DNA from 2 places in the Gelidibacter sp. genome. Region 1 is predicted to be linked to the other one. Evidence: riboswitches for the same ligand, from Rfam matches in the RefSeq annotation. Region 1 holds a riboswitch; the other holds the start of a gene.
The links. Region 1 has a riboswitch for cobalamin ahead of ACOH2D_RS15995 (TonB-dependent receptor). Riboswitches for the same ligand answer to the same signal wherever they lie in the genome.
Positions count from the first base shown of each region.

Region 2: linked by a shared signal. The riboswitch ahead of ACOH2D_RS03585 (TonB-dependent receptor) and the one ahead of ACOH2D_RS15995 (TonB-dependent receptor) in region 1 are both predicted to bind cobalamin.

Region 1 is NZ_JBMDWE010000041.1:19,600-27,511, reverse strand. It holds gene lacZ (beta-galactosidase, LacZ type) at 1-1,822, shown strand, start outside; gene ACOH2D_RS16005 (PH domain-containing protein) at 2,039-2,662, opposite strand; gene ACOH2D_RS16000 (REP-associated tyrosine transposase) at 2,970-3,527, shown strand; cobalamin riboswitch at 3,991-4,173, shown strand; gene ACOH2D_RS15995 (TonB-dependent receptor) at 4,316-6,280, shown strand; gene ACOH2D_RS15990 (YncE family protein) at 6,292-7,416, shown strand; gene ACOH2D_RS15985 (hypothetical protein) at 7,432-7,912, shown strand, end outside.
Region 2 is NZ_JBMDWE010000004.1:84,190-92,101, forward strand. It holds gene ACOH2D_RS03560 (threonine aldolase family protein) at 1-236, opposite strand, end outside; gene ACOH2D_RS03565 (bifunctional metallophosphatase/5'-nucleotidase) at 815-2,353, opposite strand; gene ACOH2D_RS03570 (KTSC domain-containing protein) at 2,602-3,054, opposite strand; gene ACOH2D_RS03575 (DUF2911 domain-containing protein) at 3,538-4,110, shown strand; gene meaB (methylmalonyl Co-A mutase-associated GTPase MeaB) at 4,127-5,227, shown strand; cobalamin riboswitch at 5,575-5,792, shown strand; gene ACOH2D_RS03585 (TonB-dependent receptor) at 5,824-7,650, shown strand; gene ACOH2D_RS03590 (YncE family protein) at 7,656-7,912, shown strand, end outside.

The sequences.
Region 1 (7,912 bases):
AAAAACGCAATTGGGTAACACCATGAGTTGGTTGCCAGCTCACGAAATGCGTACGCAACGCATGTATTATCGCGACCGGAATCATCCGTCCATTTATTCCTGGTCCTTAGGAAACGAAGCGGGCAGAGGCGAGATTTTCAGAACCACTTATAAATGGTTAAAAGCACATGACGACAATCGCATTGTGCAATACGAACCGGCAGGAAAAGAAGATTATACCGATCTGTATTGCCCTATGTATCCGAAGCCGGAATATTTAATCAATCACGGCAAGTCCAATTCTGACAAACCTTCCATCATGATTGAATATGCCCATGCCATGGGGAATTCAGTGGGGAATTTGCAAGATTACTGGGATATTATTGAAACCTATCCTAATCTTCAAGGCGGTTATATTTGGGATTGGGTAGATCAGGCTTTGGAGTATAAAGATGAAAATGGGAATCCATATTTGGCGTATGGTCATGATTACCATCCCGATTTGCCAACCGACGGGAATTTCCTAAATAACGGTCTGATAGATCCGTATCGCAATCCGCATCCGCATTTAACCGAAGTGAAAAAAGTGTATGAACCAGTGCAATTTCACTATTTAGGGAATGGCGTTGTAGAAATTATAAACAAGAATTTCTTTGTGGATTTTTCAGATAAAACCATGTCCTGGAAAATTTTAAAGGACGGCAAAGAAGTCTTCCAAGGCCAGAATATTGCCCTCGACGTCAATCCGCAAGAGACCAAAAAGATGACCTTGGAAAACTTTCCGAAGGCTCTGTCTTCTGGAGCTGAATATATCCTTCAAGTGAGTTTGATTCAAAAAGAAGATAAAAATCTAGTTCCTAAAGGACATGAAGTAGGTTGGGACGAATTTGTACTTCAGAAAGGCCAATTTGGCAGCACAGCTTCTTCTGATGGAGAGCCTGTTCAGGTAGTTGAAGGCAAAGATTTTTATACCATAAAAAACGAAGTTTTTGACTTTAATATCGATGCAAAGTCTGGCGAAATACAATCATGGACGCATCAAGGGAAACTCATTACCAATGAAGCCATTCGTCCTAACTTTTGGCGTGCACCAACCGATAATGATTTAGGAAATAATATGTTTAAATGGGCGAAAGTCTGGCAAGATGCGACCTACAATTATACTTCAAAGCTCGTTGAAAATCCAAGACAAGTTAAAGACGGTATCACTTATAAAGTGGCGTATGGCTTGCCCAACAATGAGGCCAACGTCATAATTAAATACACCGTCAAAACCGATGGAAGCCTAAACGTTGCTTATAGCTTTAAACCCAATCAAAAAGACCTTCCAAATCTGCCACGTTTAGGAATGTACATGACCTTGCCAAAAGACTTTACAGACATTTCTTGGTACGGAAAAGGCGAAACAGAAAGTTATTGGGATCGAAAAACAGGTGTAAAAACGGGAGTGTATTCCGGAAAAGTCGTTGACCATTTCGAGCGGTATCTGCGTCCACAAGAAACTGGGAATAAAACCGACGTGCGTTGGGTAAAGGTGTCTTCCGACAATTTGAATTTAAAAGCATCCAGCAACATTCTGCTCAATACCAGTGTGTGGCCATTTGCGATGTCAGAAATTGATTTTAACAGTGATGATGCGAGTGAATCAGCTTCTGGATTGGTGCCTGTGACTTCAAAACATGGCGCAGACATTAAAATTGGAGAAATTGTAACTTGGAACATTGATTACCTGCAAATGGGCGTTGGCGGCGATACCTCATGGGGACGATTAGTGCATCCTGAATATACCATTCCGGCGAATAAGGTTTACGAATATTCATTTGAGATTAAACCTTATAATTAATTTTTAATAAACTCTAGCTGGGGAGAAAGTAAAGGGCTTTGGCCAAACCGTCCTTAGGATTGTGGTTTGGGCTAAAGCCCTTTGTTGTTATGCGTATTAATGCCCCGAGCTGAAGTTTGGGGTTATTTATTAGTGATCCTTGGCAATTAATAAGTTAGGAGTTTCAAGACGCGAATTTGAGATGAACAAGATGAATTTGCAGTGGAAGAGGAATTTTTAATATTGTGATAACATCCTTTTTTTAAGTTGGTCAAATTCATCTTCTGATAGTATTCCCTTTACTTTAAGATCATGGAGTTTTGTTAATTCGTCGGCAATAGATGATTTCGGGTTTTGACGACCATCAATTGTGCCTGCAAACTGTAGCGCTTGTTCTTGTATTTGTGATTGTCTATACTGATCTTGACATTTTGTTATCGTGTCTTTTAATAGTCTTGGTTTCTCAACCATCTTGTGGGTGGTTGAGCCCATTTCAGCGGCAGTTTGAATTTGAACATCGCCGTAACCAAAAACGCGTCCAATGAAGGGTTGATGGTATGAAACATTGTTTATTTTGTCTAATGGACTTTCTTTTGAATTTACCGAAAACACGCCGTATTCATCAATGATTCTTAAATTCGTTACAACCCAAATATTAGTTTGTCGGTCCATAAATTTGTAAGTGAACCATATGATCGTCAATGCAGTTCCAATATGACAAAATATGCCGTATGCTGTTTTAAAAGTTATCAAGGAGAGGGTTAAAAAGAGTAAAAACCAAATAAGCGGTTCAATTAATGTAAACCAATGTTTTCTTAAGGTCAAAACGACTTTTTCTTTTGTTTTAATTTCTGTTCTCATTTTGTTTTTAAATTGCCAATAATGTTTAAAGGTACTAGAAGTTGTGAGTTTTATTTGCGAACAATACAAATAGTCTCAGACCAATGGTTTATACAGTTTATTGGCAAATCGTTATTTTACCTTTGAAGAGTTAAATTCAGTTTTGCTCCTAATGCGTTGAAAATTCTCATTACCGTTTCAAAAGTTACATTTCCAGTACTATTTTCAAGTCTAGATATTTGTGCTTTTTTTACTCGAAGCTAGCGCTCGTTTGCAACGAGTGCCCATAAAGATTTATTTCTTTGGTAACAAGTTGTATATTAGTCATATGATTAGGAAGTATAAATTCCATAACAAGGCAGGTCTTTATTTTGTCTCGTTTGCAACCGTGTATTGGCTGGACATATTTACAAGACAAGTCTATTTTAATGTATTGGCAAACAGTATCAGTTATTGTAGGTCGCACAAAGGTATGGAACTTTACGCTTATTGTTTTATGCCGAGTCATGTCCATATGGTTTTTCGTTCTGCGAATGAAAAGCCTATGGAATTATTAAGGGATTTCAAGAAACATACATCTAAAAGGATTGTTGAGGCAATAGCAAGCAATTCGCAAGAGAGTAGAAAGGAATGGTTGCTATGGATGTTGGAACGCGCGGGAAAGAAATCTGCCAACGTATCTCAATTTCAACTTTGGCAACATCATAACCACCCCATCGAACTTTGGACTGACAAAGTCATCAAGCAAAAGATTAACTACATTCATAATAATCCGGTGGTGATTGGATTGGTAACAGACCCTTTACACTATAAATACTCAAGCGCACGGAATTTTCAGGACGATCATACGGTGCTTGAAATTGATGACCCTGGTTTTATGGGTTGATGTTCGTTGAGTTATTATGTCTGACTTATTTGATATTGCGCTTTTTGCAAGCTAGCCGATGCCTATTTGGTAACTTTTGGAAATATATGGCTTAAAATAATACATCACTGGTTGTAGATGAGCCGAGTTCTATTTTGTATCCTTTGCAAACGTATGTCTTATATAATACGCTAGCGCCCGTTTTCAACGGGTGCCCACAAAGAACTTCATGTTGCAAACAAGTTCTATGTCAGTTGCATGAGCAACAAAAGCAAATTTTATAATAAAGTAGGCTCCTGTTTTTGTGGTTTGTGGCCGTATGTCATATTGGATACGGCACTCGTTACAAACGAGCGCTAGCCGGAGATTGGATTGGTAACAGATCCTATACACTATAAATACTTTGTTGGCGCTAGCTTGAAAGGCGTCCTCACGAAAATTGTTAATCATATTCAACCCGATTCTAAAATTAATATCTAGCTTTGCACTTTATTTTAGAAAAGGTTGCCTACTTCGGTAGGCATTAAATGGGAATCTGGTGTAAATCCAGAACTGTCCCGCAGCTGTAAGCTTTTTGATGAAGCCCAATAATGGTCACTGTCTTTTAAGATGGGAAGGCCGGGTGGATAAAGCAAGTCAGAATACCTGCCATTTCTTGTAATTCTATAAGGCTTTCGGGGATTGAAGCTTGGATTGGTTTTATAAACGCTTCGGTACTTTCGAAGTCGTTTACCTTTCTTGTGATTCCTCGTCGGCGCAATGTCATTATGAGGACCTATTTAAGCCCTATTAAAATATTATTTCTTGGAATGCTCTTGTGTCCGACACTGCTTTGGTCTCAAAAGCGCGATACTTTGGTTCCTATTGAACTGCAAGAAATATTGTTAAATCACGACAAAAATCGCTTCGAATCTCATACCTCGCCAGCGCCAGTCCAATCACTTTCGGGAGCGCAACTTAAAAAACTCAATAGCTTGAGTGTGGCCGATGCGTTGCGGTATTTCAGCGGCATTCAACTCAAGGATTACGGCGGCATTGGCGGTATCAAAACGGTAAATGTCCGCAGTATGGGCTCCCAACATACGGGCGTATTTTTTGACGGTATTCAATTGGGGAATGCGCAAAACGGGCAGGTCGATCTCGGGAAGTTTTCGCTGGACAATATGGAGAAGGTCAGTCTTTATCAAGGCCAGCACAGTGAAATGCAACAATCGGCAAAATCCTATGCTTCGGCAAATACCATTTATCTGCAAACAAAAACGCCGAAATTTGAACCCGGCGAAACCTATCAATTAGCAGTAGGTGTCCGGTCCGGTTCCTTCGGACTTTTTAATCCGTCCATCAATCTCAATTACAAAATCAACAATGCTCTTTCAGCCCGCGTCAGTACCGAGCTGGTCAGCGCTCATGGTCGCTATAAATTTCAATATTCCAACGGGGTTTACGATACCACGGCGGTACGAAATAATGCTGATATCAGGTCGTATCGTGTGGAAGCGTCGGTACATGGCCAACACAAAAACCAAGACACTTGGAACGTGAAATATTACCATTACAATTCGGAAAGAGGTTTGCCAGGAGCTATTGTGGCGAACCGATTTGCGCGTCCGCAACGGTTGTGGGATCGGAATGATTTTCTGCAGGCCGATTATAAACATCAATTTAGTGAGAGATACAGCGTGAAAGTCCGCGGTAAATACGGCGTCGATTATTCGCGGTATCTGGATCCTGAGATTGTCACGACCAGCGGATTTCTGGAAAACACTTATGACCAGCAAGAGTATTATTTATCCTTGGTGCATACCTATAAAGCCAAGTCGTATTGGACCTTGAGTTTGGCGACCGATGTTCAGCAGAATGTCATGCAAGCCAATTTGTATCGGTTTGCCTATCCAAAGAGAAATACCTTATTAAATGTTCTGGCGTCCGATTTGACTTTTGATAGGTTCACGATCCAAACGAGTATTTTAAGTACAGGCATCTATGAATCTGTGAAATATTATGAAGCGGCAGATGATTTTCAGGAATTTTCGCCAACGCTTCTTTTTAATGTGCAGCCTTTTGCTTCGCCCGATTTAAGACTTCGTGGTTTTTATAAAAAGATGTTCAGAATGCCGTCGTTCAATGATTTGTATTACACTTTTGTGGGAAATACGTTTTTAAATCCTGAGTATTCCGAACAAGTCAATTTGGGTTTTTCTTGGCAGAATGAAATCTGGAATACGGTTTTTAATGTGACTAGTGATATTTACAAAATCTGGATTACCGATAAAATTGTGGCCATTCCGGGCACCAATCTTTTTAGATGGACGATGTATAATCTTGGGGAAGTTGAGACCAATGGCATCGAAACCAATATGACTACTTCGGGGAAAATCGGTCCTGAATTTAATTACACAACAATTCTTACCTATACGTTTCAAGAATCCTTAGATGTGACGCCCGGCGGCAACAGTTTTGGCCAACAAATTCCGTACGTTCCCAAGCATAGTGGTGGTTTGAGTTTGATGCTAGATTATAAAGCCATCTCCCTTAATTACAGTTTTATCTATACGGGCGAACGTTATAGCCAAAAGGCCAATATCGCTTCCAATTATCTGCAACCATGGTACACGCATGATATGTCGATCAATTATGCGCTTCCTTTTTCAGGGAAAAATCCTTTAAAGTTAGGCTTGGAAGTCAATAATTTATTCGACCAGCAATACGCCGTCATTAAGAATTTCCCAATGCCCGGAAGATCCTTTCGGCTGAACCTCAATTATGAATTCTAATTAAAAAAAGTATGAAAAAGCTCAGTTTATTACTAATGATTTTCTTCGGCATGTACGCGTGCCAGACCGATGACCCTGCTATTGAAGATGACGTTCAAAATCCTGGAGGCCAAACCCCAACCGCAGTTAAAGGTTTTTACCTCCTCAATGAAGGCAATATGGCGATGAATAAAGCCTCGCTGGATTATATGGATTATGAAACAGGCGAATACAAAGGCAGTGTATTCAGTAAGGCCAATCCAGAACTCGTGGGTGGATTGGGAGACGTTGGAAACGCCATGGGCATCTATGGTTCAAAACTATACGTAGTGGTTAATGGTTCCAATAAAGTGGAGGTGCTTGATGCCGATACGGGAAAACGGATTAAACAAATTGACATCGATAATCCTCGGTACCTCACATTTTATAAAGGAAAAGCGTATTTAAGTAGCTACTTGGGAGGCGTAGGAAATGCCAGCAATCCCAACGGCATCGTGGCCGAAATTGATACCACCAGCTTGAAGATTACGCGTCGCGTTGAAGTAGGGCGTCAGCCTGAAGAATTGGTGGCGTATAATGATAAAATTTACGTGGCAAACTCGGGCGGCTATAGTCCTCCAAATTATGAATCGACCATTTCAGTTATTGATGTCAATGCGTTTACGGAAACCAAGCGGATAGAAGTGGCTATAAATCTGCATCGTCTAAAAATCGATAGTGAAGGTGACTTATATGTGACTTCAAGAGGCGATTATTATGAGACGCCTTCCAGGTTGTTGGTGGTCGATACCAAAACAGAAACTGTGAAAAAAAGCTTTGATATCGGCGTCAGCAATTTGACCATTCATAAGGATATCGCTTATATGTATAATTCAGAGTTTAGCTATATCACTGGCAATTATGAGATTTCATACCTCATGCTGGACACTAAAACCGAAACCTTGTTGGATAAAACCTTTATTTCCGATAAAGACAAAAGCCTGATTGAAATGCCCTACGGAATTGCAGTCCATCCTGAAACCGATGAGGTGTTGATCACAGATGCCAAAGATTATGTAACGCCTGGCAACCTCTACTGTTTTACGCCAGACGGAGCACTGAAATGGTCAGTCCAAACAGGCGATATTCCCGCACATATTACTTTCAAATACGAATAATTTAAACCTTAAATAATGAATACAATGAAAACCAATTACAAACAATTACTTGTTGCCTTTTTTGGCCTCGCCCTACTAGTTACGTCCTGCTCAAATGATGATGACGCCGTTGCGGTTTTAGAACCACAAATAGCGATGTCCAAATCAGAAAAGGAACTTCAGATTGCTGTTGGAGATCTTTTAGAATTTGCAGCAGTCAATCAAAACAACTCCGAATATACTGAAAAATGGACCTTAGGGGATAGTATCGTGGCCACTGCTGATACGTATGTTTTTGAGCCTACAAATTCAGGAACCTATGTGTTGTCTTATGAAGCTTCTAACGAAACAGGCATCTTTACTTATAAATACACAATCACTGTGGACGCTAAATTAAGACCGATTACTGATGACAGTAATGCGTATGTAACGCAGCTTTTAGAATATTATCCAGCACCTGGGCAGTTTATAAATAAGAATCCGGGGAATTTGGCAAGTGCTGAAAGTCTTATCGGAA
Region 2 (7,912 bases), on a different contig from region 1:
GCAATTAACTGCTCTCCAGGTTGCGTGTGCAATTTAATGGCCGCTTGGTTTGCCATACTTCCGGTAGGGAAAAATAGTGCTGCATCCATCCCGAACATCGTGGCGAGTTTTTCCTCAAGCTTGTTGACCGATGGATCTTCTTTATAGACGTCGTCACCTACTTCAGCGTGCATCATCGCATTGAGCATTCCTGTCGTGGGTTTTGTGAGGGTATCGCTTCTTAAATCTATTGTCATTATTTTAAATCTGTCTTTAAATTTTTCGTCTAAGTCTTTTTCTATTTCAGTTTCTTGGAAACAAATATCTTATGAAACAGAAAGGATAATTGCTTTCGCTTACACATTTCACTTCAATTGGAAAAGTCCTCAGAAAGCCATAAAGTTAGCCGAAAAATATGTTTTACTGACGAAGTTAAGGGTATTTTTTGTTAGAAACCGGCTAGAAAGTCGCTTTTTTAAAACAATTGATTTTAGCTGAATTTAAATTCCAAATTGTGGTATTTCTTATTATTTGAGCGCATTTTATAATTCACAAAAACCTAAATTCTGGAAGAAGCTTTTGGAAATAACAAAGGGAACAAGTGTTTGATTACGTTGTTCCCTTTGCAAATCATATTCCTTCTATAGGGATTATTCCTTTTGAAGTTCAACGGGTATATTCTCAGCTACTTTACTTGATTTAAGCACCCCGATATGATTGTCTTATAAAAATACAAAAAAATTAGACGTCTTTAATCCTTGAATGAAAATTTAACATAAGTTTTTCAGGTTTGCTACCATCGTACTTAAAAGAGCTTCATAGTTTTCATTAGCTCTTAATTCTTCAAGCTCTTTAAGTAATATACCAAGGCCAATCGAATATCAGACAGCGGATTATCGCTAGAGGTTTCGATGGGATATACCTTGAGAATTTCAGGATGATCTTCTTTTAAAAAGCCTAAATTCGCCTCCATTCCGGTAAGCAAGAACCCTAACATCGCGACTCTATAAACCTTAATTGCATCGATTCTGTCTGCGCCAAGAGTCCATTGACCATCTTTCTTATTAAGGTTTTCATTCCGCAATAAATACCCGCCAATGCCTTTATTACTTTCCCCGACATCCAATATCTGAGCGAGTAAACTGCCCGTCATTTCAACTTCTCGTATTTCTCCCCCAAACGGCATCGCTCGCAAGATATCATATTGAGTCACTGGAGCATTTAAAATATCGTCAACGCGAATTGCGCCCGCATTCACAAGGACGACATCCGCCAAAGGCGCGGCAGCTTGCACGCCGCGGACCACAAGATCTGTTAAATTGGTCGGCTGTGATCGGATTATAATTTCCCGCCCTTCAAGCGGTTCACTTTTTTCTATAACAATATTCTCTGCATCAAATCCTAACGAATTATAGTTGTCATTCGCAATCTGCACCCACTTTTCAACAACTGAATTTGTATAATCATCAAGTGCTATCTCTTCATTCAGGTATCTTAATTGTGGAAACACTTTTACTTGACCATTCTTTTTATTCAAACTTAAGGTGTTCACATAAGCCGTTTTCGCATTGGCGTGAGCCTTGGTAATATAGACATCGCCGACTTTTTCGAATTGCATATCATGCTCATGTCCGCCCATTATTAATCCTAAACTCGGAATCTCTTGAGCAAGTTTAATATCGTCCTTCAGATCCAAATGAGTTAAAGCGATTACGACATCTACTGATTCCTTTATTTCTTCGTACAACTTCTTAGCGGTTTCTATCGGATCGGTATAGGATACGTAGGATGCTTTATTAAAAGGGAGCGTCAATCCAATAATTCCAATTTTGGCCTGCGTACCATCGGCATCGATGACATTTAAAATGTAAGTTTCTGGAAAAGGTGTTGTCAAAGATTTGTAGAAAGGCTCAATAATGTCTCCTTTTTTATGAAATGTATTTGAAGAAACCCAGGTAAACTCTGATTCGTCAATTCGTGACTGGAGTTCATCTTCTTTAATATCAAATTCATGATTACCGAAAACGACAAAGTCCATCTCGGCAGCATTTAAGGCTTCTACCATTTGTTTGCCGCGGATGCTTTTTCCTTCGTATTTCAAGCTGTTATAAATGGAGGGACTCACAAAATCTCCTCCCATCACAAGAAATGTATTCTTGTTTTTCTCTTTTTCCTGCTTTTTTAAACTTGCAACACGGGCGATGCCGCCTTCTTTCCCGCCTCCTAAAGGTGCTATTTCATACACATCATTGACCTGTACAAAAACAATATCGATTTTACCATCATCCTTGATTGAAGTGGTTTTCTGCCTTACAGAGCAAGAAGTTCCAAACAGTAAAACCACGAAATACAGAAGCGTAATTCTTTTTTTCATAATTGTGATATTTTATGCAAAATAGGCATTTACAGTCTGAATAAAAACTTTAGCCTCCTTTAAAAACACTCATAATCAGCACTTAAAGAACAAAAAAAAGTACCTTATAAACTTTAGATATGTGCTCGGTCTCGGCTCATATATTGTCGCTAAAAAAAAGGGAACACGTTTAAAATAACGGTGTTCCCTTTAATAATGATTATGTCGTTTTTCGCAGTTTATATTTGCGAAGCCTTTCGTCCCTCTTCCTACTGAGCAGGTTCAAGAATTCTTTTGGATTTTCTATATAGACGATTTGGATAAATATTTCTTTTAGCAAAACGGTTGACCTTGTCGCTATTGATCATTTTGATATAAACCTGTTTGGTCACACCAAAATATTCGTAAGTTGATCCATCCAAGAAAGTGATTTCCATCAATAAACCTTTGTGCGTATAATCTGCGATTCCTGAGTTGGTAATCGTTTCAGTATACGCCTCTAAATTTGATGCAATGGTTTCTGGCGCCATACTTACTAAAAAATGGTAGCCATCAATAATTTTTCGGCTTTGTATTTCAGCTTCTTCCTGCAAGGCGTCTCCATTTTGGAATTTATCGGGATGCCATTCTTTTACTAAATCACGGTAAGTTTTTTTTAAAGTCTTTAATTCGACTTCGTTTTCCACTCCAAAGAGTTTCTTGTATTCATTTATGCGCTTCATTTCAAATTTTATTTGAGGGCGCAAAAGTACGAGTTAATATTCAATGTATTACAATAAATTACCGATTGTTTTTTCATCCTTAACCTTTATTTAGCTTCTTTCGGGCAGTTCTTTTTTGGCAATTGCATAAAAATATTATGGATAGCATTTTAAAATATCAACGGCCGTTGTTGGTGTTTTCCACCAACAACTCCTCACTCTTGAAATTCAACATTATCTGAATAATAGATTTTCAATCGTAAACTGGATGCTAAAAACTTCAATTTTGGTAAAAAAGCTTCTTTTGAGTGTGCATTCTTATGGTTCTCTTTGGTTATTGACCGAGCACATCTTAAAGTTGCCGTGAAAAATAGGATTCTGAAATTTTCAACTTTTTTATCAAAAAATCATACCAACTTATTATAAAACAACGTTAAGTACTTTAAAGACCTTACTTTTTGAATTATATTTACATCGTTTCACATTAATTATCCATTTTATTTTATGAACACGTTTTTAAAACGTCTTTTGGTTATACTAGTTCTTGTAGCAATAGGTTTATTTTTATACTCTTACTTTATTGAAGATGTATTTTCAAAAACTAGCCCCAAGGCTATCGTAAAATTCGAACAAAATGACACCACGTTGGAAGTTCAATACTCACGCCCTTCTAAAAAAGGGCGCGAGATTTTTGGAGCTCTAGTACCATACAACTTAGTCTGGCGTACGGGTGCCAACGAGGCCACGACATTTACGACCAATAAAAACTTGATTGTGGGCGGCATTACTGTTCCTAAAGGAATTTATACGCTTTGGACCATTCCTACGGATAGCGTATGGACCGTTTGTTTTAATACCAAACAATACCCTTGGGGTGTTGACGAGCATATGCAGCCCATGCGCGAACCCAAGTATGACCTTGTAGAGATTGATGTGCCGGTTTTACACACCGACCACACCATTGAGCAATTTACCATTGGCTTCACAAACATTATGGATAGCTTAAAAATGACCATGACTTGGGATCAAACTAAAATTGAAATCCCAATGGAAATCAGCAAGGTGCAACCACAATAGATTAAATTCTCAAAGTTTGACTGACCATCGCAAATCTTCAGCATTACAAGAAAATGAAGGTGTTTCTGAACCTGAAACGACCAACAAAGGTGCTATTGCTTCTATAAAAAACAAACGACTCAGCCAACCTTCAGCAACCGAATTAGTAAAAGGTATCCTAGCGAAAAATCGTACCGCTCTCAGTAGAGCCATTACTTTGGTGGAAAGCACGAATCCTTTACATTTACATAAGGCCAATGAAATTATTCAGAAGTGTCTGCTCTATGCCAATAAATCGGTCAGAATTGGAATTACCGGGGTTCCAGGCGTTGGAAAAAGCACGTTTATTGAAACGTTCGGTACTTTTTTGACTTCACAAGGAAAGAACATCGCTGTATTAGCGGTCGATCCTAGCAGTAGCTTGACCAGAGGCTCTATTTTAGGCGATAAAACCCGAATGGAAGATTTGGTCAAAGATGAAAACGCCTTTATCCGTCCGTCGCCCTCCGGCACCTCCCTTGGTGGTGTGGCGCGAAAAACTAGAGAAACTATTATTTTGTGCGAGGCAGCCGGATTTGATACCATTTTGATTGAAACCGTTGGGGTTGGTCAAAGTGAAACTGCGGTCCATAGTATGGTTGATTTCTTTTTATTGTTAAAATTGGCTGGAGCTGGCGACGAATTGCAAGGCATCAAACGTGGCATTATGGAAATGGCCGATGCCATCGTGATCAATAAGGCAGATGGCGATAATCTTAAAAACGCCAAAATTGCCAAAGTGGAATTTAATCGCGCATTACATCTCTATCCCCCAAAAGAGTCGGGTTGGCAACCGAAGGTTTTACTCGCAAGTGCACTTCAAAATAAAGGCATTCCAGAAGTTTGGGAATTGATAGAAAACTATTTATCCGTTGCGAAGGAAACTCATTTTTTTGAACATACCCGCAAGGAGCAGAACAAATTCTGGTTACTCCAAACCATCGATGACCGATTAAAATCTGATTTTTACAATAATCCTTCCATCAAAAAAGAATTAAAAATTCAGTTGGATCACATTGAAAATGGGGAAACCTCTCCTTTCGCTGCTGCGGAAATTTTATTGGCAGAATTCCTGCGAAGGCAGGAATCTCAAAATTAAGTTTCAAGATTATAATTTCTTGTTTCAAATTTCATGTTTGAATGGGCACCACGTTCTTGAAATTAAAAATTACTTTCTATTTAAAGGCAACGGGCGCAAAGTTTTTTCGCAAAGGTCGCAACGTAATGATAGTGAGATTAAGAGTTTAAAGTTCAAGCTTCTGGTTTATGGTTTCTTGTTGGAGCCTGACCGAATAAGCTTACCCTTTTCTGATATATAAGTTTAGGAGTTTAATTTCAATGCGTTTACTGAGCTTGTCGAATTATCAATTTCAACTGGTCCCTGAGCTTATCGAAGTCCATACTTAATTCTTTCCTCCAAATTCTTTCTCCTTCCTACATATTCATCTACCTTTGCAAACTATTGGTTTAACACTATCATTTGAGAAATAATAGTGTGATTAAAAGGGAATTCTGTTAAAATCAGAAGCTGTTCCCGCAACTGTACGCTTAGTCTTGATGTATTTCGGGATGCTTATTGTAAAAACTACTTACCACTGCTTTTTTAGCGGGAAGGTTCACAAGAAGACGCAAGCCAGGAGACCTGCCAATAACAACAACCATTTAAAAAACACCTGTTCGGGATAAACAGCATTTATGAGATATTATATTTCTTATATTCTATTGTTATTTACTTTTCTTGGTCATTCACAAGAGAACCAAACTGTTTTGGATACTATTTTTCTAAAATCTGAAAAATTAAAAGACAAATCTGTTGGCCAACCGATCATCCTGCTCAACAAAGCTGTATTATCCAATTACCGACCACAACTTACCGAAGTTTTACAATTCGAAACTCCCATTTACTTTAAAGAAAACGGCTTCGGAATGGTGACTTCTCCTTCATTTAGAGGTACTACCGCTCAACAAACCGCCGTAGTTTGGAATGGCATCAATATCAATTCTACGTTTTTAGGACAAACCGATTTTAGCCAAGTCAACACACAGAACCTTTCTGAAATTTTAGTGCGTCCTGGTGGTGGAAGTACACAATTTGGAACAGGAGCCATCGGCGGCGTCGTGTATTTGAATAATAACCTCTCGGTTGATCAAGAAAATTCGCATGACATTCGTACATCTTACGGAAGCTTTAATACGAAGAACATCAGCACCAATCACAGTATTTCGGGTGAAAAAACCAATTTACAAATCGGTGTGAGTTATTTAGATTCCGATAATGATTATAAATATCTTAAGACGAACAATCACAACGAAAACGGACAATTTTATAACCTGAATGCCTCCGTAAATGGCATGTATCAACTAGACACCAAAAACACCTTTAAGGTGTATTCCAATTGGTTTTTTAGCGATAGGCATTTTTCAATTGTTGAATCGTCACAAACACGTAATAAATACACCGATGATAATTTACGCTTGTTGGGTGAATACCAGCATAAATCTGGCAAGAACCAATCCACAGCAAAATTAGCTTTGATTAACGAAAAGTATCGATTTTATCCCGAAATCGACAGTCGCGAAGGTTCCACCAATGGCGTGGGATGGACTTATATTGCGAATTACAATTATCAAATGCAATTCAAAAGATTATTGCTGAATTTTGGCGGCGAATATAATTTGACCACTGCCAACGGATCCAACTACGACAATATCAAACGCAATAATGGAAGTGCCAATGCCTTTATGAAACATAAATTGACCAAAAATTTCATTTATCAAGCGACTTTACGAGGAGAATTGAACGAAGGTTATAAAAGCCCGATTCTGTTTTCGCTTGGTACCAGCTGGCAACCCATCCCTGAATATGCGCTTAAAACATCCATTTCTAAAAATTACAGAACACCAACGTTTAATGATTTGTACTGGCCAGGCATCGAAAATCCTGATTTAAAAGCAGAATCTTCAATGCAATATGAACTTTCGAACGAATTTACCTTCGATAATTTAAAATTCGGCTTGACTGCTTATTATAATGATATCAAGGATTTGATTCGTTGGTTGCCCTATTCTGGCGATTTATGGCGCCCTGTAAATACGAATAGCGTGCGATCTTATGGTTTGGAAAGTAATGTCAACTATGGTTTTCATCTCAATAAACATCATCTCCATATTAATGCGCTTTACAGCTATACGGTTTCTAAAAACAATGAAACGGATTATCAATTAATCTACGTGCCCTATCATAAAGCCACCTTGGGATTCTCATATAAAATCGACAGGTTTTCTGCGCGACTCAATACAATTTACACTGGAACGGTTTTTACGCATAGTGATAACAATCCCAACGAAATCCTTGATGATTTCTTTTTGACCAATCTTTCAGCAAACTATGCTTTTGGAAATAAAGAGCATTGGATTATAGGTGCAGGCGTCAACAATCTATTCAATAACGACTATAAAACCATGGCTTACAAACCGATGCCATGCAGAAATTATCATATTAATTTAACTTTAAAACTATAATAAAAATGATCAAACAATTTTTTAAATTCAGTACGCTTTGCTTAATTGTTCTTTTAGCATTCAGTTCATGCAGTGATTCTGACGATTCTGTAGCAGTATTCAAAGGCGATTTTGACAACGGCTATCTTGTTAGCAACGAAGGTAATTTTGGAAAACCAAATGCATCTGTAACTTTTATTAACAATGATTTGACGAAAGTGACTCAAAAAGTATTTCAAAGTGTCAATGGCACTACGCTTGGCGACGTTTTACAATCTATAGC